4 linked regions of the Pseudosulfitobacter sp. DSM 107133 genome follow. The protein of the gene in region 4 binds, or shares a complex with, the protein of the main gene of each other region. Links are inferred from orthologs where the notes say so. Each region holds a gene or a part of one and is shown on either strand. Other genes may lie near its edges. The genes, in order: accC, accB, DSM107133_RS03200 and accD.

Region 1 (5,244 bases), 950 kb from region 4 along the record:
CGAGGATGTTGAAAACATCATCCTCAAACTGCTGCAATCGTCTGAGTACAACGTTGAACGCGCGCAACGTGGCATTGTCTATATCGACGAGGTCGACAAGATCACGCGCAAGTCGGAAAACCCCTCGATCACCCGCGACGTCTCGGGCGAGGGCGTGCAGCAGGCGTTGCTGAAACTGATGGAGGGCACCGTTGCCTCGGTGCCGCCGCAGGGCGGGCGCAAGCATCCACAGCAGGAATTCCTGCAAGTTGATACAACGAACATCCTGTTCATCTGTGGCGGGGCCTTTGCCGGTCTTGACCGGATCATCGCCGCACGCGGCAAAGGGTCGGCCATGGGCTTTGGCGCCGATGTACGCGATAATGACGAACGCGGCGTGGGCGAGATCTTTACCGATCTTGAGCCGGAAGATCTGCTGAAATTCGGTCTGATCCCTGAGTTCGTTGGCCGACTGCCGGTACTGGCGACGCTGGAAGATCTGGACGAAGATGCGCTGGTTACCATTCTGACCCAGCCCAAGAACGCGCTGGTCAAACAGTACCAGCGTCTGTTCGAGCTGGAAGATACGACACTGACCTTTACCGATGATGCGCTGACCGCGATTGCAAAACGGGCAATCCTGCGCAAAACCGGTGCGCGGGGGCTGCGCTCGATCCTGGAAGATATTCTGCTGGACACCATGTTCGAACTGCCCGGTCTGGACAGTGTGACCGAAGTGGTCGTCAATGAAGAGGCTGTCAATTCCGACGCCGCGCCGCTGATGATCCATGCCGATGCGGAAAAAGAACCTGCAACAGCGGGCTAAGGCGGATGCCTTGGAAATGTGACAAAGGCGGTGCGCAGGCGCCGCCTTTTTTATGGCAACAGTGGAAAATAACATGAAGATCAAACGGATACATTCAGGTGGCGCGTTCGAGGCCAAGATTGCCTATTGCCGCGCTGTGGTCGCGGGCGGCTTTGTCCATGTGGCGGGCACCGTGGGGCAGGGCGACACTGTCGAGGCGCAATGCGCCGATGCGCTTGAGATCATCGGCAAGGCCCTGACCGAGGCAGGCAGCGGGTTCGACAAGGCGGTGCGGGTGACCTATATGCTGCCCAATGCCGCCGATTTCGAGGCGTGCTGGCCGGTGCTGCAAAAGACATTTGGCGACAACCCGCCCGCAGCGACGATGATCGAATGCGGGCTGATCGACCCCAAATACCTGATCGAGATCGAAGTGACGGCGCTGGCGGGCGCGTAACCGCCCGAAAAGACCGCTGCGCGCACCTGTTCACTGGACGTTGCGCGCGGTATGCGGCATAGACAATACAAAGCTTTCGGAGGCCAAAATGGGTATTCTCAAATCAATGTTGCGCGCCGTGACGTGGTGGAACGGGCAAACCCTGAACACACAGCTGTTCACATGGCGCAAAGGCACCAAAGTGGGTGAAGATGCCGAGGGCAATATTTTCTACCGCAATGAAGATGACAGCAAACGCTGGGTGATCTTCAACGGCGAGGCAGAAGCATCGCGCATTGATCCCAATTGGCACGGCTGGCTTCATCGCACATGGGACGAAACGCCCACGGACAAGCCGCTGGTGCACAAGGCGTGGGAAAAACCGCACCAGGAAAACCTGACCGGCACCGCGATGGCCTACGCGCCTGCGGGATCGATCCGGCGGGTTCAGCCTGCGGATCGCAGCGACTACGAGGCGTGGAGCCCCGAATAAATGTCTGAAAACACTACAGAAGTTCTGGTGGGCAGCGTCGTTCTGGCTGCTGCCGTTGCCTTTGGCGTCTATGCGGCACAAACTGCGGGGCTAAGCTCGGGCGGCGACAGCTATCCCTTGCAAGCCAGCTTTCGCAGCCTTGAAGGCGTAAGCGTAGGCACCGATGTGCGGCTGGCCGGCGTCAAGGTGGGGACCGTGTCCGCAGTGGCGCTGAACCCCGAGACATTTCGCGCCGACACCACGGTGGCTGTGGCCAAATCAATCGAAATTCCAGACGACAGCGCCATCGTGATCAGCTCCGAAGGCTTGCTGGGCGGCAATTTTGTCGAAATCGTTCCCGGCGGGTCGCCCTTTGCCTTTGAGCCGGGCGATGTGATTTCCGACACCCAAGGGGCCGTTTCCCTGATTTCGCTGTTGTTGAAATTTGTGGGTGGCGGTGGTGGCGATTCAGCCGGCGACGGGGCCAGCCAGTGAAACATCTGCTGGCGGGTTTGTGGCTGATGGCGCTTGCGTTGCCTGCGGCGGCCCAAGAGACATCGAATGCCAGCGGCGCGGTCCTGCGCGGGCTGGACACGTTCAATGGTCACGTTACCGACATGCAGGTCGCGGCGGGCGAAAGCGTGCAGTTTGGCCGTCTGAACATCGTTCTGCGTGAATGTCGCTATCCGGCGGGCAACCCGTCGGGCGACGCTTTTGCATCGCTTGAGATCAGCCAGCAAGGCCGCGCAGGGGTGCTGTTTTCGGGCTGGATGGTCGCGTCGTCCCCGGCGCTGAATGCGATGGAGCACCCGCGTTATGACGTCTGGGTGCTGCGCTGCACCACGTCCTGAAGCATCGGCGGGGGCAGGGCGGTAAAGCTGGCCTGACCTTGTAGTGCCTTTTCCAGCATCTTGTGATAGCCCGCGCGTGACACTTCCACGCCGCCCAGTGATTTCAGATGGTCGGTCAGAAACTGTGTGTCAAACAGGGTAAAACCGCAGCGCCGCAGATGATCGACACAGGCCGCCAGCGCCATTTTTGATGCGTTGGTGCGCCGTGAAAACATGCTTTCCCCGAAAAACGCGGTTCCCAGCGTCACGCCATAGACACCGCCCACCAGTGAAACGCCCTCGTAGAGCTCGAAGGAATGGGCGTAACCCTGTTGATGCAGGGCGTTGTAGAGGCTGCGGATCTCGGCGTTGATCCAGGTCTCGGTGCGGTCGGCGCAGGCGTCGACGGTGCCAAGAAAATCGGTGTTGATCGCCACCTGCCAGTCGCTGCGGCGCATGGCGCGGGCGAGGCTGCGGGACATGTGGAACCCGTCCAGCGGCATCACCCCGCGCAGACGCGGATCGACCCAGAACACCTCTGGGTCGTTGCGGTTTTCGGCCATCGGGAAAATCCCGATACTGTACCCGTGCAAAAGAATCTCGGGAGTGAGATCCATTATGCAGGCTGCAAATGCGTCTCCAGCCAGTGTTCCAGCCAGTGAATGTTGTAGTTGCCCGAATGGATGTCAGGCTCTTGCAGCAGCGCATCGAACAGCGGGATAGTGGTGTCCACACCGTCCACGATCAACTCTCCCAAGGCGCGGCCCAGACGTGCCAGTGCCTCGGGGCGATCTCGGCCATGGACGATCAGCTTGCCGATCAGGCTGTCGTAATAGGGCGGGATCGAATAGCCGTCATACAGCGCCGAATCCATCCGCACCCCCAGACCGCCGGGCGCGTGGTACTGCGTGATCCGGCCGGGGCAGGGGGAAAAGTTGGGCAGGCGTTCGGCGTTGATGCGCACTTCGATGGCGTGACCGTTGATTTTCAGGTCCTCTTGGGTAAACGACATGGGCAGGCCCGCGGCCACGCGGATTTGTTCGCGCACCAGGTCGACGCCAAAAATCCCTTCGGTCACAGGATGTTCCACCTGAAGACGGGTGTTCATCTCGATGAAATAGAACTCGCCGTTTTCATAGAGAAACTCGATCGTGCCCGCACCGATATAGTTGATGTTGGCACTGGCGTCGGCGCAGATCTTGCCGATGCGGTCGCGTTCTTCCTGGGTGATGGAGGGGCCGGGGGCCTCTTCGAACACTTTCTGGTGGCGCCGTTGCAGCGAACAGTCGCGTTCGCCCAGGTGCACCGCGTTGCCCTTGCCGTCGCCGAACACCTGAATTTCGATGTGGCGGGGCGTGGTCAGATATTTCTCGATATAGACTTCGTCGTTGCCAAAGTTCGATTTGCCTTCGGCGCGCGCGGTCATGAAGGCGCGTTCCATCTCGGCGGCGGAACCGGCGACTTTCATACCCTTGCCACCACCGCCGGCTGTTGCCTTGATGATGACCGGATAGCCCATTTCGGCACCGATGCGTTTGGCGTCTTCCAATGTGTCCACGCCGCCATCGGAACCGGGGACGCAGGGCACACCCAGTTTTTTCATCGTGTCCTTGGCGGTGATCTTGTCGCCCATGACGCGGATGTGATCGGCGGTGGGGCCGATGAACGTCAGGTCGTGGTCCTGGATGATCTGCACGAATGCAGCGTTTTCGGACAGGAAGCCATAGCCGGGGTGAATCGCCTCGGCTCCGGTGATTTCACAGGCGGCGATGATCGACGGAATCGACAAATAGGACTGTGTCGACGACGGCGGGCCGATGCACACGCTTTCGTCGGCCATGCGCACATGCATCGCGTCGCTGTCGGCGGTCGAATGGACCGCAACGCTGCCGATGCCCATTTCACGGCACGCACGGATGACGCGCAGTGCGATCTCTCCGCGGTTGGCAATCAGGATTTTGTTGAACATTGTCAGATCCTTATTCCAGGATCACAAGCGGGGCGCCAAATTCGACCGCCGCGCCATCATCCACCAGGATACGCTTGACAGTGCCGGCACGCGGGGCCGGAATGTGGTTCATGGTCTTCATCGCCTCGACGATCAGCAATGTGTCGCCTTCGGACACTGTCGTGCCAACCGAGATGAACGACGGCGCACCGGGTTCGGCTTGCATGTACACGGTGCCAACCATGGGCGAGGTCACGGCGCCGGGATGATCTGCGGGGTCTTCGGCGGCAGCAGGCGCTGAGGGCGTGGCGGCTGGTGCCGCAGCAGCAGGTGCGGCAGTAATCTGGGCCGGGGCGGCGGCATAGCCTGCCACGGGGGGATGTTCGCGCGAAACGCGCACGTTCAGGCTGTCGTCCTCGGCATAGTCGCGTTTGACCTGAAGCTCTGTCAGATCGTTTTCGCGCAGCAATTCGGCCAGCGCCTTGATAAAGGCCACGTCGTCGTCGTGTTTGTTCTTTGTCATTGTCGTCCTCGACCTCTTGTCAGGGGCGTTGAACGCCCCCTGTTCTGGGGTCGGGTTATAGGCCAGATGTGCTGCATTGGAAAGCATGGCTTTGGCAGATTGAAGCAGTCCTGCGCTTGCGCCATATTCCGGCCAGGGGATAGGCGGAGGGCAGTGGATGAATTTGGCGACATGGCTAGAACGGACAGCGGCGGCGGATTCACGGGCGCAGGCGTTGTATAGCGGCACGCAAGCGGTGGCCGATTACGGGA
Region 2 (7,539 bases), 950 kb from region 4 along the record:
GTGTCCACACCGTCCACGATCAACTCTCCCAAGGCGCGGCCCAGACGTGCCAGTGCCTCGGGGCGATCTCGGCCATGGACGATCAGCTTGCCGATCAGGCTGTCGTAATAGGGCGGGATCGAATAGCCGTCATACAGCGCCGAATCCATCCGCACCCCCAGACCGCCGGGCGCGTGGTACTGCGTGATCCGGCCGGGGCAGGGGGAAAAGTTGGGCAGGCGTTCGGCGTTGATGCGCACTTCGATGGCGTGACCGTTGATTTTCAGGTCCTCTTGGGTAAACGACATGGGCAGGCCCGCGGCCACGCGGATTTGTTCGCGCACCAGGTCGACGCCAAAAATCCCTTCGGTCACAGGATGTTCCACCTGAAGACGGGTGTTCATCTCGATGAAATAGAACTCGCCGTTTTCATAGAGAAACTCGATCGTGCCCGCACCGATATAGTTGATGTTGGCACTGGCGTCGGCGCAGATCTTGCCGATGCGGTCGCGTTCTTCCTGGGTGATGGAGGGGCCGGGGGCCTCTTCGAACACTTTCTGGTGGCGCCGTTGCAGCGAACAGTCGCGTTCGCCCAGGTGCACCGCGTTGCCCTTGCCGTCGCCGAACACCTGAATTTCGATGTGGCGGGGCGTGGTCAGATATTTCTCGATATAGACTTCGTCGTTGCCAAAGTTCGATTTGCCTTCGGCGCGCGCGGTCATGAAGGCGCGTTCCATCTCGGCGGCGGAACCGGCGACTTTCATACCCTTGCCACCACCGCCGGCTGTTGCCTTGATGATGACCGGATAGCCCATTTCGGCACCGATGCGTTTGGCGTCTTCCAATGTGTCCACGCCGCCATCGGAACCGGGGACGCAGGGCACACCCAGTTTTTTCATCGTGTCCTTGGCGGTGATCTTGTCGCCCATGACGCGGATGTGATCGGCGGTGGGGCCGATGAACGTCAGGTCGTGGTCCTGGATGATCTGCACGAATGCAGCGTTTTCGGACAGGAAGCCATAGCCGGGGTGAATCGCCTCGGCTCCGGTGATTTCACAGGCGGCGATGATCGACGGAATCGACAAATAGGACTGTGTCGACGACGGCGGGCCGATGCACACGCTTTCGTCGGCCATGCGCACATGCATCGCGTCGCTGTCGGCGGTCGAATGGACCGCAACGCTGCCGATGCCCATTTCACGGCACGCACGGATGACGCGCAGTGCGATCTCTCCGCGGTTGGCAATCAGGATTTTGTTGAACATTGTCAGATCCTTATTCCAGGATCACAAGCGGGGCGCCAAATTCGACCGCCGCGCCATCATCCACCAGGATACGCTTGACAGTGCCGGCACGCGGGGCCGGAATGTGGTTCATGGTCTTCATCGCCTCGACGATCAGCAATGTGTCGCCTTCGGACACTGTCGTGCCAACCGAGATGAACGACGGCGCACCGGGTTCGGCTTGCATGTACACGGTGCCAACCATGGGCGAGGTCACGGCGCCGGGATGATCTGCGGGGTCTTCGGCGGCAGCAGGCGCTGAGGGCGTGGCGGCTGGTGCCGCAGCAGCAGGTGCGGCAGTAATCTGGGCCGGGGCGGCGGCATAGCCTGCCACGGGGGGATGTTCGCGCGAAACGCGCACGTTCAGGCTGTCGTCCTCGGCATAGTCGCGTTTGACCTGAAGCTCTGTCAGATCGTTTTCGCGCAGCAATTCGGCCAGCGCCTTGATAAAGGCCACGTCGTCGTCGTGTTTGTTCTTTGTCATTGTCGTCCTCGACCTCTTGTCAGGGGCGTTGAACGCCCCCTGTTCTGGGGTCGGGTTATAGGCCAGATGTGCTGCATTGGAAAGCATGGCTTTGGCAGATTGAAGCAGTCCTGCGCTTGCGCCATATTCCGGCCAGGGGATAGGCGGAGGGCAGTGGATGAATTTGGCGACATGGCTAGAACGGACAGCGGCGGCGGATTCACGGGCGCAGGCGTTGTATAGCGGCACGCAAGCGGTGGCCGATTACGGGACATTCGACAGATTGGCACGCGAACTGGCCGGCTGGTTGGGTGCACAGGGGGTGGCCCCTGGTGACCGCGTGGCGATCTTCATGGCCAACGTGCCGGATTACCTGGTGGTCATGTGGGGCTGTTGGTATGCGGGGATCTGCGTCGTTCCGATCAATGCAAAACTGCACGGGCGCGAGGCGGCCTATATCTTGCAGGATTCCGGTGCAAAGATGGTTTTTGCGACAGCGGCGCAGGCACAGGCATTGCGGGCTGCGCAGGTGGCGGCAACGATCATCGAGGATCTGCCCCAAGGTACGCCGGTGATCCGTTCCGTACACCGCAATGAATATGATCTGGCATGGCTTTTTTACACGTCCGGCACCACGGGGCAGCCCAAAGGTGTGATGTTGTCGCATGGCAATCTGATGGCCATGGCGCTGAGCTATTTTGCAGATGTGGATCAGGTGCACCGCAGTGATGCCGCCCTATATGCTGCGCCGATGAGCCATGGTGCGGGGCTGTATAACCTGATGCATGTGCGCATGGGCGCGCGGCACGTCTGTCCGGCGTCGCAGGGGTTTGATCCGGCTGAAATACTGGATCTGGCCGAACATTTTGGAAATGTGCATATGTTTGCAGCGCCCACGATGGTGACGCGCCTGACGGCTTACGCAACGGCGTCAGGCCGGTCGGGTCAGGGATTGCGCACGGTGGTTTACGCAGGCGGGCCGATGTATCTGGCGGATATTCTGGCCGCGCGCGCCGCCCTGGGCGATGTGTTTGTACAAATTTACGGGCAGGGCGAATGCCCGATGGCGATCACGGCGCTGTCGCGGGCGGACGTGTCGGGCGATGACATGGCGCGGGTGGCCTCGGTCGGGCAGGCGCAGTCCTGTGTCGAGCTGGGCATAGGCGACAGCGCGGGCGCGTTCTTGCCGGCAGGGCAGGCAGGCGAGATCATGGTGCGCGGCGCGCCGGTGATGTTGGGATATTGGAACAATCCGCGTGCCACTGCCGAAACCCTGCGCGACGGCTGGTTGATGACCGGCGACATCGGCATGTTGGACGCCCAGGGCTATCTGACACTGCAAGACAGGTCCAAGGACGTGATTATCTCGGGCGGCAGCAATATTTACCCGCGCGAGGTCGAAGAAGTGCTGCAAAGCCACGCAAGCGTGCAGGAGGTGTCGGTGGTGGGCCGGCCACATGCGGATTGGGGCGAGGAAGTGGTGGCCTTTGTGGTGGGGACCGCGACAGATGCGGATCTGGATGCGCTGTGCCGTGACCACATTGCGCGGTTCAAGGCGCCCAAGGCCTATATCCACGTCGATGCCCTGCCCAAGAACAACTATGGCAAGGTGCTGAAGACGGAATTGCGGGCGCTGCTGTAAAGGGCGGCCACGCGTTTGCAAAGGTTTGCAGATTGTAGCGAAATTTAGGGCAATGCCTGAGCATTGTTTCCACAAATGGGGCCGACCGGTTTCGGCCAGCCCCCTGTGCGACGCAAAGCGGACCGGTCAGATTGCCAGATACTCTTCGCGCAGTTCCTTGTTTTCCAGCACTTCGGCGGCGGTGCCGTCAAAGACGATTCCCCCCGTGTCGAGGATCACCGCGCGGTCGGCCAGTTGCAGCGCGCGCACGGCGTTCTGTTCGACGATGATGGTCGTGATGCCCTGTTCCTTGATAATGCGCAGGGTCTTTTCAATCTCGTCGACGATGACAGGGGCCAGTCCCTCATAGGGTTCGTCCAGCAACAGCACCTTGATGTCGCGGGCCAGCGCGCGGGCAATCGCCAGCATCTGCTGTTCGCCACCCGAAAGGGTCACGCCCTCTTGCAAGCGCCGTTCGCCCAGCCGGGGGAACAGGTCATACAGACGGTCAATCGACCAGCCGATCGGCGGGGCAATCTGTGCCAGTTTCAGGTTTTCCTCGACGGTCAGGCCCTGAATGATCCGTCGATCCTCCGGCACCAGTCCCAAACCGGCCTGCGCGGCCTCGTAGCTGGACATCTTGTGCAGCGGTTTGTGATCCAGCCAGATCTCGCCCTTGCGCACCTCGGGGTCACCCGTGCGCGCAATCGACCGCAGGGTCGAGGTTTTGCCCGCGCCGTTGCGGCCCAGCAGGGCCAGAATCTCGCCCTCGTGGACGTTAAAGCTGACGCCTTGGACGATATAGCTTTCGCCGTAATAGGCGTGCACATCCCAGACCGAGAGAAAGGCAGGGGCGGTTGCCGCTTGGTTGGCGTTCTTCGAGAAGTCGGGTTTCGTGTTCATCTGGGCCCGTCCTTATGCTGCCTGGGTTTCGCCAAGATAGGCTTCGCGCACCTTGGGATGGCCCTTGATGTTGTCGGGTGTGTCTTCGACCAGCGGTGTGCCCTGCGCCAGCACGGTGATCCGCTCGGCCAGCGAAAACACCACATGCATGTCATGTTCGATGATGGCGATGGTGATGTCGCGCTCTTCCTTGATCTGTTTCAGCAGGTCGATGGTGTTGTTGGTGTCGGCACGCGCCATGCCTGCGGTGGGTTCGTCCAGCAGCAGCAGGCGCGGTTCCTGGGACAGGCACATGCCGATTTCCAGCCGCCTTTTGTCCCCGCGTGACAGGGATGCGGAATGCATGTGGCGTTTGTTCGACATGTTCATTTCTTCCAGCATGTGTTCGGCCCGTTCCACGATGTCACGGTCGTCCAGCATGTTGGCCATCGCGTTCAACCCGAATGATCCGTCGCGCTTGGCAAAGCAGGGGATCATCATGTTTTCCATCACCGTCAGATCACCAAAGATTTCCGGCGTCTGGAACACGCGACTGATGCCCATTTGGTTGATTTCATAGGGTTTGCGCCCCAGAACCGATTGGCCATCAAACAGCACCGATCCGGTGTCGGGGATCAGCTTGCCCACCAGACAGTTCAGCAGCGTCGACTTGCCCGCGCCGTTGGGGCCGATGATGGCGTGCACGCTGTTTTCCGCGATGCTCAGGTTCACATCCCCCAGCGCCTGCAACCCGCCAAAGCGCTTGCCGACATTTTTGACTTCGAGAATACCCATCGTCTGTCTCCTATTCGGCAGCTGGGTTGCGTTGTTCGGCAGCGTCGGCCTCGGCCTCGGCAGTCGAACGTTTGGGGCGGCCAAAGACCATGCGCCCCAGACGTTTGCCGCCCTCGACCAGCCCGCCGGGCAGGAAGATGATGACGATCATGAACAACAGCCCGAGCGTCAGATGCCAGCCTTTGCCCACGAAGGGGTGGATGATCGTCACAAGGAAATCCTCGACGCCGTCAGGCAGGAAGCCCAGCCATTGATGCAGCACCCCGTCGTTGATCTTGCTCAGGATGTTCTTGAAATACTCGTTGAAGCCCGCGCCAAGGATCGGGCCGATCAGCGTGCCGACGCCGCCCAGAATGGCCATGATCACGATCTCGCCCGAGGCGGTCCAGTGCATCCGTTCGGCCCCCGCCAGCGGGTCCATCGACGACAGCAACCCGCCAGCCAGACCGGCATAGATGCCCGAGATGACAAAGGCGGCCAGCGTATAGGGCTTGGTGTTCAGACCGGTGTAGTTCATCCGCTGCTGGTTCGATTTCACCGCCCGCAACATCATGCCAAAGGGCGAGCGGAAGATGCGGATCGAGATATAGAAGGCGATCAGCATGATGATGCCGCACAGGTAGTAACCTGCGTTGAAGGTGAACAGCCAGTCGCCCAAGCGCAGCTCGTAGCTGTCGCGCATGGCGATGCCAAAGAAGTTGGTCACCGGCAGCGATCCGTCCGCCGTGGTCGATTGCCCCAGCACACGCGGGTCGGTCAGCAGCAGTTGCAGGCCGGTTTCACCATTGGTCAGGTTGAAGTTCGACGTGGGGTTGCCCAGCACCGAATAGGCCAGATTGTAAGACATCTGCGCAAAAGCCAGCGTCAGGATCGAGAAATAGATGCCCGAGCGGCGCAGGCTGACGTATCCGATGGCCAGCGCGAAGATACCCGCCACCACCATCGACAACAGGATGCCGGGGATCACGTTCATGCCCAGCAGTTTGAACATCCAAACCGCCGAATACGAACCGACACCCAGAAACGCCGCATGGCCAAAGCTGAGGTATCCGGTCAGGCCGAACAGGATGTTGAAGCCGATCACCAGAATGCCAAATATCACAAAGCGTTGCATCAGGTCGGGGTAGCCCGCATTGAACATCTGCGCGAGGCTGGAGCCCTGCGGGAAGGGGTTCAGGATGAAGGGCGCAAGCGCCACCATCACCATAACCACCATGAACAGGGTAAAGTCTTTTTTGGTCAGTCCGAGCATGTCTTATTCCTCCATCACGCCTTTGCGGCCCATCAGGCCACGGGGACGGGTCAGAATGATGATGATTGCCACCACATAGATGATGATCTGGTCGATGCCGGGCACAATGGCCTTGACCTGGTTCATCGAGGCAAAGGCTTCGAGGATGCCAAGCAGGAAACCGGCCAGCACCGCGCCGGGCAGGGAGCCCATGCCGCCGACGACAACGACGACGAAGCTCAGCACAAGGAAATCCATGCCCATGTGGTAATTGGGCGAGTTGATGGGCGCGTACATAACCCCCGCCAGCCCTGCCACGGCAGCGGCGATGCCGAACATGATGGTAAAGCGGCGGTCGATGTTGATGCCCAGCAGGCCCACGGTTTCACGGTCCGCCATGCCCGCGCGCACCACCATGCCGAAGGTGGTGAATTGCAGGAATGCAAAAACCGCACCGATGATGACGGCAGCAAAGGCAAAATAGACCATGCGCCAGTAGGGGTAGATGATCGCATTGGGGTCAAAGCCGATCAGCACCCCGAAATCGAACGACCCGCGAAACGCCTCGGGCGCGCCGGTGGGGATCGGGTTGGCGCCGTAGAACGCCTTGATCACTTCTTGCAGGACGATGGCCAGGCCAAAGGTGACAAGGATCTGATCTGCGTGGGGGCGTTTGTAGAAATGTTTGATCAGGCCGCGTTCCATGATGAAACCGATGGCGACCATGACCGGAATGGCAAACAGGATCGCCAACGGCACCGACCAGTCGATCAGGGCGGCGCCCACTTCGGGACCGAACCAGCTTTCGACATAGGGCGTGCTGATCTTGGCAGGATTTCCCAGAAAATCGGTTTTTGTCGGGTCCTCGACGACGGTGGACAGGTTCAGGATGCGTTGCAGGGTGACGGCGCAAAATGCACCGATCATGAACAGCGCCCCGTGGGCAAAGTTGACCACACCCAGCGTGCCAAAGATCAGGGTCAGGCCAAGGGCGATCAATGCATAAGCAGAGCCTTTGTCCAAACCATTGAGAAATTGAAGGATTATCTGATCCATCGTCCCACTCGTTTTATGTAAAGGGAAACTGCGCCCGCAGGCGGCAGGGACTTGCGGGGCAGGCGTTGGCCCGCCCCGCAGATTGAACGGCCTTAGGCGCCGGGGTTACACGATCCCAACGCACCGCCCGAGAACATCGGGTGATCGACGGGATAGGTGACCTGCTCGGTCGGCGTGACTTCGACGATTTCCACGAGATCGAATTCGTTCTCGGGATTCTCTTTGCCGC
Region 3 (7,639 bases), 2.9 Mb from region 4 along the record:
TGAACATATTTCTTCGAATAAATGCTGCAAAATTAGAAGAAACTCCCGCCGTCTCTCACTTGAACACACCGCAATTGCTGCACTTGCGAAATCAAGCTTGCGAAGCGCAGCGTAATTTAATACCAGCTAAACCCAGATGTGACGCAACAATATTACCCGAAAGGTTCGCAGATGAGCTTCCGCCTTCAGCCCACGCCCCCCGCACGCCCCAACCGCTGCCAGCTTTTCGGCCCCGGCTCGAACACCAAGCTGTTCGCCAAGATGGCTGCCTCGGCCGCTGACGTAATCAACCTGGATCTCGAAGACAGCGTTGCCCCTTCGGACAAGGACAGCGCGCGCGCCAACATCATTCAGGCAATTTCCGAATACGACTGGGGCACCAAGACGCTGTCGGTACGGATCAACGGTCTGGACACCCCTTACTGGTATCGTGACGTCGTCGATCTGCTGGAGCAGGCAGGCGAGCGTCTGGACCAGATCATGATCCCCAAAGTGGGCTGCGCCGCCGACATCTATGCGGTCGATGCACTGGTCACCGCGATTGAGACTGCCAAGGGGCGCACCAAGAAGATCAACTTCGAGGTCATCATCGAATCGGCCGCAGGCATCGCCCATGTGGAAGAAATCGCCGCATCTTCGCCGCGTCTGGTCGCGATGAGCTTGGGCGCCGCTGATTTTGCCGCCTCGATGGGGATGCAGACCACCGGCATCGGCGGGACGCAGGAAAACTATTACATGCTGCGCGACGGGGCAAAACACTGGTCCGATCCGTGGCACTGGGCACAGGCTGCGATTGTTGCCGCCTGCCGCACCCACGGTGTGCTGCCGGTCGATGGCCCCTTTGGCGACTTTTCCGACGACGAAGGTTTCCGTGCGCAGGCGCTGCGGTCGGCCACGCTGGGCATGGTCGGCAAATGGGCCATCCACCCCAAGCAGATCGCACTGGCCAACGAGGTGTTCACCCCCTCGGAAGAGGCCGTCGCCGAAGCCCGCGAGATTCTGGCCGCGATGGAACAGGCCAAGGCCAACGGCGAGGGTGCCACCGTCTACAAGGGCCGTCTGGTCGACATCGCGTCGATCAAACAGGCCGAGGTTGTCGTCAAACAATACGAGATGATCACCGGCTGACGCGCTCGTGACTGGATTTGCGGGGCGCATTCGTGCCTCAATGGGGCCTCCACCTATCGTGAGAGGCCCCATGCGTTTTCTGATTGCCCTGCTGATGCTGTCCCTGCCCGCCTTCGCCGAGGTCGCGGACATCACCCCGCGTGACGGCTGGACCGTAATCCGCACCGCCAAACCCTATGACCAACTGGTTGCGGACGTGAAAACAGCCGCCAAGGCGCATCAGATGGGTGTCGTCACCGAGGCCGGCCCCACCGGTGCCGCCGCCGCCCGAGGCATCACCATCCCTGGCAACCGTGTGATCGGCCTGTTCAACAATGCGCTGGCCGTGCAGATCCTGAACATCGACTCCCACGCGATGATCGAAGCGCCGATTCGCGTCTATGTCACCGAGAATGCGGACGGCACGGCCACGCTCAGCTATAAACTGCCCTCTGCGATCTATGCGCCCTACAGCAGCAACCTCAAGCCCGTCGCGACAGAGCTGGACGCGACATTTGCCGCCATCGCGGCGCAGGCCAGCAACTGACGCACACTACGCCCGTTCATCCTTGGGCGAGCCGATGACCACATATGACGTGATCGCATTCACCTGCGGCAAGTCGCCCAGCATGTCGGTGTGAAACGCCTTGTAGCTCTGAAGATCGGCACATTCGACACGCAACAGATATTCGTAGGTGCCCGTGGTGTTATGACATTCACGCACCTCGGGCGCGCGGGCGATGGCACGCTCGAACGCCTCTTGCGCCGCCTTGGTGTGATCGCGCAGGCCGACACCGATATAGGCGACAAAACCTGTCCCCAGCGCCGTGCGGTCCAGCACCGCGCGATAGCCTTTGATCAAGCCGTTGCGCTCCATTTCCTGCACCCGCCGCAAACAGGCCGAGGGGGACAGCCCCACGCGGTCGGCCAGTTCCAGATTGCTGATCCGACCATTGCGGCTCAGCTCTTGCAATATCTGTTCGTTTTTTGAATCCAGCTTGGCCATAAATTGCAAAACTCCGTGACTATGCACCAAGTTTGCAATTTCAAACCGCCAATACAACGTCATTCATTGCGCATGACAGTTGATATTCTCCTTGCCCTTGCGGCCTTTGCTCTGGTGAGTTCGATCACGCCGGGGCCGAACAACCTGATGCTGATGGCGTCGGGCGCGAATTTTGGCTTTGCACGCACGGTGCCGCACATGCTGGGTGTGGGGCTGGGCTTTGTCCTGATGGTGGTCGTCGTGGGCATGGGACTGGCGCAGGTGTTTGACGCCTACCCTGTCAGCTACACGGTGCTCAAGGTCGCCTCGATCCTCTATCTTGGCTATCTGGCGTGGAAAATTGCCAATGCCGCACCGATCAAACGGGGCGAGGCGACGGGCACGCCGATGACCTTCCTGCAAGCCGCTGCCTTCCAGTGGGTCAATCCAAAGGCGTGGGCGATGGCCCTGACGGCCATATCCGCCTATACGCCGGACACCACATTTGCGGCCATCGCACTGGTGGCGGTGGTCTTTGGCGCGGTCAACCTGCCCTCGGTCAGCCTGTGGACGGTAATGGGCCAACAGATGGCGCGCGTCCTGACGAACCCCACCCGGCTGAGGGCGTTCAACTGGACCATGGCCGCCTTGCTGATCGCATCGCTTTACCCGGTCCTGTTTCCCTAAGATTGCATTCGCCGCCCACCCCCGCCATATATCGGACAAAGCCGAAGCGGAGCGAGCAGATGACTCAATATATGGATTTCGAGAAGCCACTGGCTGAAATCGAAGGCAAAGCCGAAGAATTGCGCGCCATGGCCCGCAACAATCCCGACACCGACACCAGCGCCGAGGCCGCAGCACTGGACGCCAAGGGCAAGGCGATGATGCAGGATCTGTACGGGTCGCTGACGCCGTGGCGCAAATGTCTGGTGGCGCGCCACCCCGAGCGGCCCCATTGCATCGACTATGTCAAACGCCTGTTCACCGATTACACGCCGCTGGCAGGTGATCGCAACTTTGCCGACGATCATGCGGTGATGGGTGGGCTTGCTCGGTTCAACGACACGCCGGTGATGGTGATCGGCCATGAAAAAGGCAACGACACCAAATCACGCATCGAACGCAATTTCGGAATGGCCCGCCCCGAGGGTTACCGCAAGGCAATCCGCCTGATGGATCTGGCGGGCCGCTTTGGCCTTCCTGTCGTTACGCTGGTGGACACGCCCGGCGCCTATCCCGGCAAGGGTGCGGAAGAACGCGGCCAGTCCGAAGCGATTGCTCGGGCCACCGAGAAATCGCTGCAAATCGGCACGCCGGTTGTCTCTGTGGTGATTGGTGAAGGCGGATCGGGCGGGGCTGTGGCCTTTGCCACGGCGAACCGTGTCGCGATGCTGGAACATGCGGTCTATTCGGTGATCAGCCCCGAAGGCTGCGCGTCGATCCTTTGGAAAGACGCCGAAAAGATGCGCGAAGCGGCCGAAGCCCTGCGGCTGACGGCGCAGGATCTCAAGCAGCTGGGCGTCATCGACAAGATCATCCCCGAGCCGATGGGCGGCGCACACCGCCACGCACACCAGGCGATTGATTCGGTCGGCAAGGCGATTGCAGAGATGCTGAAAGACCTGAAAGGCATGGATGCCAAGGCGCTGATTAACGACCGCCGTCGCAAGTTTCTGGATTTGGGCAGCAAGGGGCTGGCGGCGTAAGGCGTCAGCCACCACCGCAACGGACTGGCTGGCGGCGCGCCTGTCAGCTCAGCGCGCCAGCATCCGCAAGCCCTGCGTCACATCCGTGCGAACGGCCAGCCGCAATCCCGGCTCGTCGCCCGCCCGCAAGGCCGCGATAATCAGCTTGTGGTAATGCGGCGGCTCGGTCCGGCGCAGCCGCCCGTACAGCGCCCGCATTGTCGGCCCCATTTGCAGCCACACGGTTTCGGCCATCGCCAGCATCGCAGGCGCCTGGGCGCGCAGATACAGCGTGCGGTGAAACTCCAGATTGGTGCGAATATAGCCAACCGCATCGCGGTGGGCCACAGCCTCGGACACGGCACCGTTGATGGTCTGCAACCGCTCGATCAGCGCCATATGCGCGCGCGGCAGGGCGCGGCTGGCCAGCTCGACCTCGATCAGGGCGCGCAGGGCGGCCAGCTCCTCGATCCGCTCGGCGGACAGCTCTGGCGTGCCCATGCGCCCCGACGATGACATCGTCAGCGCCCCTTCGGCCACCAGACGGCGCACCGCCTCGCGTACAGGCGTCATGCTGACCTCGTAATCTTTTGCGACCCCGCGCAGGGTCAACGCCTGACCGGGGGGAATATCGCCATGCATGATTCGGCTGCGCAACTGGCGATAGACCCGATCATGGGCGGCTGGCGTAACTTCTGTGGCGCGTGCTGGTGTTGTCATGCCGCCTTGTGATCACAAAATTCGAAACGGTCAATCATCAAAACGAAAGCGGTGATATTCGGACCCGTGCTGACGCAGCCACGCACGCGCTTCGCCGTAGGGGCCGTGGATGCGTGTCACAGCGTCCCAGAACGCCTGTGCGTGGTTCATCTCTTGCAGATGGGCCACCTCGTGCGCTGCGACATAATCCAGCACCGTTTGGGGCATCATGACCAGCCGCCACGAATACATCAGCGTGCCGCGTGTCGAACAGGACCCCCACCGCGAACGGGTGTCGCGAATGCTGATCCGCTGATAGGGCCGCCCCAAACGTGCAGCATAAAAATCAGAGGCCGCCGCCAGTCGCGTCCGCGCCAGCGCCTTCAGATGCGCCTGCAAGCGCGCGCCCACTTGCTCAGGCGCGCCGGGCACAGTGATCGAACTGTCACCCACAACGACGCGCCGCCCGGCTCCCGGCACAATCAGCCGCGACTGACCCAAAAGCGGCACTTCGACCCCGTGGGTGATGACAACGTTCTCAAGACGGCTCTGCAGATGGCCGCGAATCCAGTCTTCCTTGGAACGGGCAAAGGCCATCGCTTCGCGTTCGGCCACGCCTTTGGGCAGCGTCAGGGTCACCCGCCCGTCCAGGGACGACACCCGCAACGAAATCCGCCGCGCCCGCGCCGACCGGCGTAAAACCACCTCGACAGGCGGTCCTTCTTGCAACAGATGCATGGCCATCCTATCTGCTCCTTTACCCACTTATCACGAAGGCTTTGACTCCGGGCACACCATATGGCACTTGCCCTGAATCGCCTAGATGCAACAGAGATTTCAAAGGGGACACCATGCCCAACGAAGAATGGGGTACGAAACGCCTTTGCCCGACCACCGGCAAGCGGTTTTACGACCTGAACAAGAACCCGATCGTCAGCCCCTACACGGGCGAAGTGGTTGAGCTGGACGCCAGCAAATCCCGCATGATTGCCGCCGACGCCGAAGACGCCGTCACGGCCAAGGCAAAAGCAGCGGATAACGACGACGATGACGTGGTACTGGACGATGACGACAGCGATGTTGATGTCGATCTGGATGATGACATCCTCGAAGACGATGACGACGACGATACAGTTCCGCTGGAAGAAATCGCCGACGTGGCGTCGGACGACGACGATTTGTAAAGCTTTTGGCAGGCGTGATCTTTTCGCTTGATCCCGCCCGCCAAACCGCCTAATCAGCGGCGCACGGACCCAAGAGGGTCGCCAAGGATGGGGCATTAGCTCAGCTGGGAGAGCGCCTGCATGGCATGCAGGAGGTCAGCGGTTCGATCCCGCTATGCTCCACCATCCCTTTTTGAAAAGGAGCAGATAGTTCTGCCTTTCTCGTCAGAGCAAATGCCTCTCCTGTGCGGAGAGGTGCTGTTTTCCTTGCGAAAATCTATGCTGCTTTGATCCACGCCCATTGCGTGTTGATCGCCTCGCAGCCCTAACATGTCGTTGGTTATGAAAAGCGCCGCATAGCTCTTCCATTTACGACAATGGTTTTTCCATTTTGTTGAAGATTGGGCGTTATGAGCTAGAGAAAACCCAAACCCGATTGATCTGCCTGCCGACTGAGTTTGAAGAGCTTTATGGCCAGATTGCGCTTCCGCCTAAACCTTGTCCAAATACTCGATCGCATTTCGGACGCCGACTACGGAAGATTTCGTCGCGTAGGGCTTCTCTTCGAACACCTCCAGCTAATCCGACCAATTTGCGAAACAGATGGTCTTCACTCCCAGAGGACATGAACCGCGTCCTCCTTGCCTCCTTGTCGGAGACAGTGACAGCACATATATTAGGGGTACGGGCGGTGGCCTCATGCCACCAACGATAAATGTCCCCGGGGATCCGTCCTCGGTAAGGAACCTGGATCTAAGCCGGGCCTGCATTCTCGCTTTAGCGGGATGTTGGCTCATTCACGAGATCTAGGGCCACGGATGCAGGTCCTCATATCAGAATGGAGACGGCATCATGTCGAACATCATCAACTTCCCCGCCATCCGCCGCCTTAAGCGCCTCAGCGGCGAGGTCTTCCAGATTGCAAAGCATCCGCTTCACGAGGTCAGGCTGCGGATCAACCTGCCTAATAATGGTCGGCCTGAAGCCGAGGATCTGCTTTATGGCCATCTCTTCCGCCTTCTTCAAAAGCTGCATGGCTTCGATCAGACTAAGGGCTTCACTCTGGATGTCCTGCGTGGCGGCGAGTGGCACGAGCTGCCGCACTCGGTGCGTCCGAAGCTTCTCAAGAACTTCTTGATCAATGTTGACTACTATTGCGAGCGCGGTTGGCTCGAGGTCGAGGTTGACGAAGTTCTCTTCGCAAAGTCGAAGCAGGCGTGACCACGAATGGGGCGCTGGAACCAACTCCGGGGCCTTCCTGTGCAGTCCCGGCATCGCACGTAGACTGATCCCACGGCCTATGCCTGTGCGGTGCTGAAGTGGGACCTGCACGCCTACAGCACCGCACAGGCGCTCTCAGGGCCAGCAATCTAGACCGCGGCAATTTCTCCCGACATCATTCGCTGAACATGCACTTGGGGCGACACTAGAGCCTGACAGGGCTACAATGGAGAATGAAGTCTTACACCGGTGGACCTATCGTTGACCGGTCTAATTCAACTAATTGACGGCAACTCGGTAGCTTCTCTACTGCTACCGCACTAAACTCAGTTCGATCTGCCAAGCAGCGAGTCGAGCTTGTTCTTTTAAGGCCGCTGCCAGAACTTTACGCACTTCGTAGTGCGGTTCACTAGGCAACAAGTCTGCCTCCCATTCCTCAACGAACAAAAGAATTTCGTTTTGTGAGTAGCCGGGCTTGGCGGCCTCAAATCGACGTCTAGCCCTGTTGAGCAGAACGTCCTTCTGCTTGCTATACTCCGCCTTGAATTCGCGCGTCCAACGCAAAGACAGGTTTAGTAGGCCGTCTATATTGGCGACTTTGCGTTGATCGACAAGTGTCGCAGCATCGCAGCGGACGGAGCTCCTAGGGTGCAGCTCGTAGGTAATTTGCATAGCCTCATTGCCTGGATTCAGATAGGGGTGAAACCAATCAGTAAAGCTGCCATCTGAATGCACAGGCTTTTGCCCTTTATTCGCCAGTGAATTGCAATCCCCAC
Region 4 (2,794 bases):
TGTTCAACATGCCGCAAATCAGATGCGTGGGACGCTTGGGCAGATTCCCCAGAACCTGTGCCAGCGCCTCGCCTGCTGCGGGGTTGTGCCCGCCGTCCAGCCACAGTTCAGCCGCGCCGGCGCGGTCGGCCAGCGGGCCGCTGCGCAAACGCTGCATCCGGGCGGGCCATTGCGCGTTGGTGACAGCGGCGGTGCAGGCTGCTTCGTCCATGCCAAGCGCACGCAGCACCATCAGCGCGGCGCCGGCGTTTTGAACCTGATGCGCCCCGATCAGATTAGGCAGGGGCAAATCCAGCAAGCCTTTTTCGTCCTGAAAGGCCATGCGCCCGTGATCCGGCCCGATGTGCCAGTGCTGGCCATAGACCATCAGCGGCGCGCCAAGACGGGCGGCGACGCCTTCGATCACGTCCAGCGCATCGTCTTCCTGCGGGCCAACCACACAGGGCACGCCGCGCTTGATGATTCCGGCCTTTTCCCCCGCGATTTCGGCCAGAGTGTCGCCCAGAAACTGCTGGTGGTCGATGCTGACCGGGGTAATCACCGTGACCGCCGGTTTTGCAATCACATTGGTGGCGTCCAGACGTCCGCCCAACCCCACCTCAAGCAGGGTGTAATCCGCAGGGGTGCGCGCAAAGGCCAGGATCGCCGCGACGGTGGTGATCTCGAAATAGGTGATCGTTTCGCCATTGTTGGCGGCATAGCATTCATCCAGAACCGCGCTCAGCGCGTCCTCGGTGATCAGATCGCCCGCCAGCCGGATACGTTCGTGAAAACGCGCCAGATGCGGCGAAGTGTAGGCGTGCACACGTTTGCCCGCGGCCTCAAGCCCCGCGCGGATCATCGCCTGGGTCGACCCCTTGCCATTGGTGCCTGCGATGTGGATCACCGGCGGCAGGTCGTTCTGTGGATTGCCCAGCGCATCCAGCAGCCGCCAGACACGGTCCAGCGTCAGGTCGATAATCTTGGGATGCAGCGCCATCATCCGTTGCAGGATGACATCCGAACCTTGTGCGGTCATTTCTTCGCGGGCGCCGGTTTTTCTGCGGCGTCGGCCTTGGGCGCGGCGGCAGGTTCGGGCGCTTTAACACTCGCCTCGGGCGTTGGCTCGGGCGGCGGCAGGTCGCCTTTAACGGCGGGAGGCAGGCCCAGCAACATGCGGGTGATGTTGATCAGCTCGTCACGCATTTCGGTGCGCGGTGTCACGCGGTCCAGCATACCATGATCCAGCAGGTATTCGGCGCGCTGGAACCCTTCGGGCAGTTTTTCGCGGATGGTCTGTTCGATCACGCGCGGTCCGGCAAAGCAGATCAGCGCATTGGGTTCGGCAATATGCACATCGCCCAGCATCGCATAGGACGCGGTGACGCCGCCCGTGGTCGGGTGGGTCAGCACGACGATATAGGGCAGGTTCGCCTCTTTCAGCATCTGCACGGCGACCGTGGTGCGCGGCATCTGCATCAGCGACAGGATACCTTCCTGCATCCGCGCGCCACCGGCGGCGGAAAACAGAATCAGCGGGCGCTTGAGCTTGACCGCTTCTTCGGCGGCGGCGATGATCGCGTTGCCCACATACATGCCCATGGACCCGGCCATAAAGGTAAAGTCCTGCGCACAGGCCACGATCGGCGTGCGTCCGATCTCTCCTGTGGCGACCAGCATCGCCTCGGCCTCGCCGGTTGCCTTTTGGGCTGCCTTCATCCGGTCGGGATATTTCTTCTGGTCCCGAAAGTGCAACGGGTCGGCATTGGGAGTCGGCACGCTGACTTGCGAAAAAATACCGCCGTCAAACAACGCCTTGAACCGCTCGCGCGGGGTGATGTTCATGTGGTGGCCGCAGTTGGTGCAGACGTTCAGATTGTCACTGACCTCGCGGTGGAACAGCATGGTGCCGCATTCATCGCATTTGGTCCACAGATTGTCCGGTGTCTCGCGACGCGAAAAAATCGAATTGATCCGTGGCCGGACGTAGTTGTTGATCCAGTTCATGTGTACACTTTCTGCTGGCCTGTTGGTCCCCCAGATAATGCCCGCGCCCGACAATTGCAATCAACGGCGCAAGGCAAGTCGCACAGCCAGCCAGCTGGTCAGCATGATCGCAAAATCAACGGGCAGCCATAGCGCGACAGCGGCTTCGTCTGCCAAGCCAAAAGGCATGACATAAAGCGCCAGGCCCGACAGGTCGTCAGGCATGGCCGTGAACAACATTGCCATCACGTTGTTGATGAAATGCACGGCAATGGCAGGGCCCAGCGTGCCCGACCGCGCTGTCAGGTCCGCCATAAGCAAACCAAACATGCCCGCCCATGCGGCAACCCAAAGGGCATTCTCGCCGGATGTCTCGGGCGCGTAGTGGCCAAGAGCGAACAGCGCTGAAGGTATCGCCATCCAGACCAGAGGCGATGCAAACCGCGCGGCAAGCTGCTGCTGGATGTATCCGCGAAACAAAAGTTCCTCGGCGCTGACCTGCACCAGAACGGCCAGCAAAGACAGCGGCAGCAATGCGGCCCACCGCCCAAAGGGCAGTTCTGGCACCAGCGGCGGCTCCATCCCCCACGGGGGCAGCACCCAAAGCGCCACTGACAGCATCACCATGGCCGTCAGGGCCAGCCGGAATTGTCCGGCGCATTCGCGCCATGGACCAAGCAACGACAGCATCGGGCGACGGTGCAGCACCACCAGAACCCGCCCCAGGACCAGCATCAACAAGCCAAAGCTGAACAGCAGTAAAAACATCGCCGATGGCGTGGCCCCGCTTTGCAGATCATCGTAAAACCGCGCTGTGCTTTCAGGTGGC

Evidence for each region.
Region 1: the proteins of accD (region 4) and accC are in contact, whole or in part, in a solved structure (PDB 8UXZ), measured with the Escherichia coli proteins. The link is inferred for Pseudosulfitobacter sp. DSM 107133 from one-to-one orthologs.
Region 2: the proteins of accD (region 4) and accB are in contact, whole or in part, in a solved structure (PDB 8UXZ), measured with the Escherichia coli proteins. The link is inferred for Pseudosulfitobacter sp. DSM 107133 from one-to-one orthologs.
Region 3: the proteins of accD (region 4) and DSM107133_RS03200 are in contact, whole or in part, in a solved structure (PDB 8UXZ), measured with the Escherichia coli proteins. The link is inferred for Pseudosulfitobacter sp. DSM 107133 from one-to-one orthologs.

What each region holds. Positions count from the first base shown.
Region 1 is NZ_CP085154.1:2,554,865-2,560,108, reverse strand. What follows is about bases 2,316-5,244. They hold accC (acetyl-CoA carboxylase biotin carboxylase subunit), read right to left. Parts: upstream 4,492-5,244; coding sequence 3,139-4,491; downstream 2,316-3,138. Other genes in these bases: DSM107133_RS12525 (AMP-binding protein), read left to right, coding at 5,151-5,244; accB (acetyl-CoA carboxylase biotin carboxyl carrier protein), read right to left, coding at 4,502-4,993; aat (leucyl/phenylalanyl-tRNA--protein transferase), read right to left, coding at 2,507-3,139; DSM107133_RS12545 (DUF2155 domain-containing protein), read left to right, coding at 2,316-2,543. Also shown: ATP-dependent Clp protease ATP-binding subunit ClpX, read left to right, coding at 1-805; DSM107133_RS12560 (RidA family protein), read left to right, coding at 879-1,241; DSM107133_RS12555 (NADH:ubiquinone oxidoreductase subunit NDUFA12), read left to right, coding at 1,330-1,713; outer membrane lipid asymmetry maintenance protein MlaD, read left to right, coding at 1,714-2,187; more of DSM107133_RS12545, read left to right, coding at 2,184-2,315. UniProt on the Escherichia coli protein: This protein is a component of the acetyl coenzyme A carboxylase complex; first, biotin carboxylase catalyzes the carboxylation of the carrier protein and then the transcarboxylase transfers the carboxyl group to form malonyl-CoA.
Region 2 is NZ_CP085154.1:2,549,323-2,556,861, reverse strand. What follows is about bases 1-2,729. They hold accB (acetyl-CoA carboxylase biotin carboxyl carrier protein), read right to left. Parts: upstream 1,747-2,729; coding sequence 1,255-1,746; downstream 1-1,254. Other genes in these bases: DSM107133_RS12525 (AMP-binding protein), read left to right, coding at 1,904-2,729; accC (acetyl-CoA carboxylase biotin carboxylase subunit), read right to left, coding at 1-1,244. Outside these bases: more of DSM107133_RS12525, read left to right, coding at 2,730-3,367; DSM107133_RS12520 (ABC transporter ATP-binding protein), read right to left, coding at 3,494-4,249; DSM107133_RS12515 (ABC transporter ATP-binding protein), read right to left, coding at 4,262-5,023; DSM107133_RS12510 (branched-chain amino acid ABC transporter permease), read right to left, coding at 5,034-6,275; DSM107133_RS12505 (branched-chain amino acid ABC transporter permease), read right to left, coding at 6,279-7,310; DSM107133_RS12500 (substrate-binding protein), read right to left, coding at 7,403-7,539. UniProt on the Escherichia coli protein: This protein is a component of the acetyl coenzyme A carboxylase complex; first, biotin carboxylase catalyzes the carboxylation of the carrier protein and then the transcarboxylase transfers the carboxyl group to form malonyl-CoA.
Region 3 is NZ_CP085154.1:645,342-652,980, reverse strand. The notes cover bases 1,991-4,819. They hold DSM107133_RS03200 (acetyl-CoA carboxylase carboxyltransferase subunit alpha), read left to right. Parts: upstream 1,991-2,838; coding sequence 2,839-3,801; downstream 3,802-4,819. Other genes in these bases: DSM107133_RS03190 (SprT family zinc-dependent metalloprotease), read right to left, coding at 4,531-4,819; DSM107133_RS03195 (GntR family transcriptional regulator), read right to left, coding at 3,850-4,500; DSM107133_RS03205 (LysE family translocator), read left to right, coding at 2,186-2,779; DSM107133_RS03210 (Lrp/AsnC family transcriptional regulator), read right to left, coding at 1,991-2,113. In the rest of the region: DSM107133_RS03220 (L-malyl-CoA/beta-methylmalyl-CoA lyase), read left to right, coding at 172-1,128; DSM107133_RS03215 (DUF302 domain-containing protein), read left to right, coding at 1,199-1,654; more of DSM107133_RS03210, read right to left, coding at 1,661-1,990; more of DSM107133_RS03190, read right to left, coding at 4,820-5,223; DSM107133_RS03185 (TIGR02300 family protein), read left to right, coding at 5,331-5,663; DSM107133_RS03175 (hypothetical protein), read left to right, coding at 6,495-6,863; DSM107133_RS03170 (hypothetical protein), read right to left, coding at 7,176-7,639. UniProt on the Escherichia coli protein: Component of the acetyl coenzyme A carboxylase (ACC) complex. First, biotin carboxylase catalyzes the carboxylation of biotin on its carrier protein (BCCP) and then the CO(2) group is transferred by the carboxyltransferase to acetyl-CoA to form malonyl-CoA.
Region 4 is NZ_CP085154.1:3,500,392-3,503,185, forward strand. It holds accD (acetyl-CoA carboxylase, carboxyltransferase subunit beta), read right to left. Parts: upstream 1,987-2,794; coding sequence 1,015-1,986; downstream 1-1,014. Other genes in the region: DSM107133_RS17435 (folylpolyglutamate synthase/dihydrofolate synthase family protein), read right to left, coding at 1-1,018; DSM107133_RS17445 (CPBP family intramembrane glutamic endopeptidase), read right to left, coding at 2,047-2,794.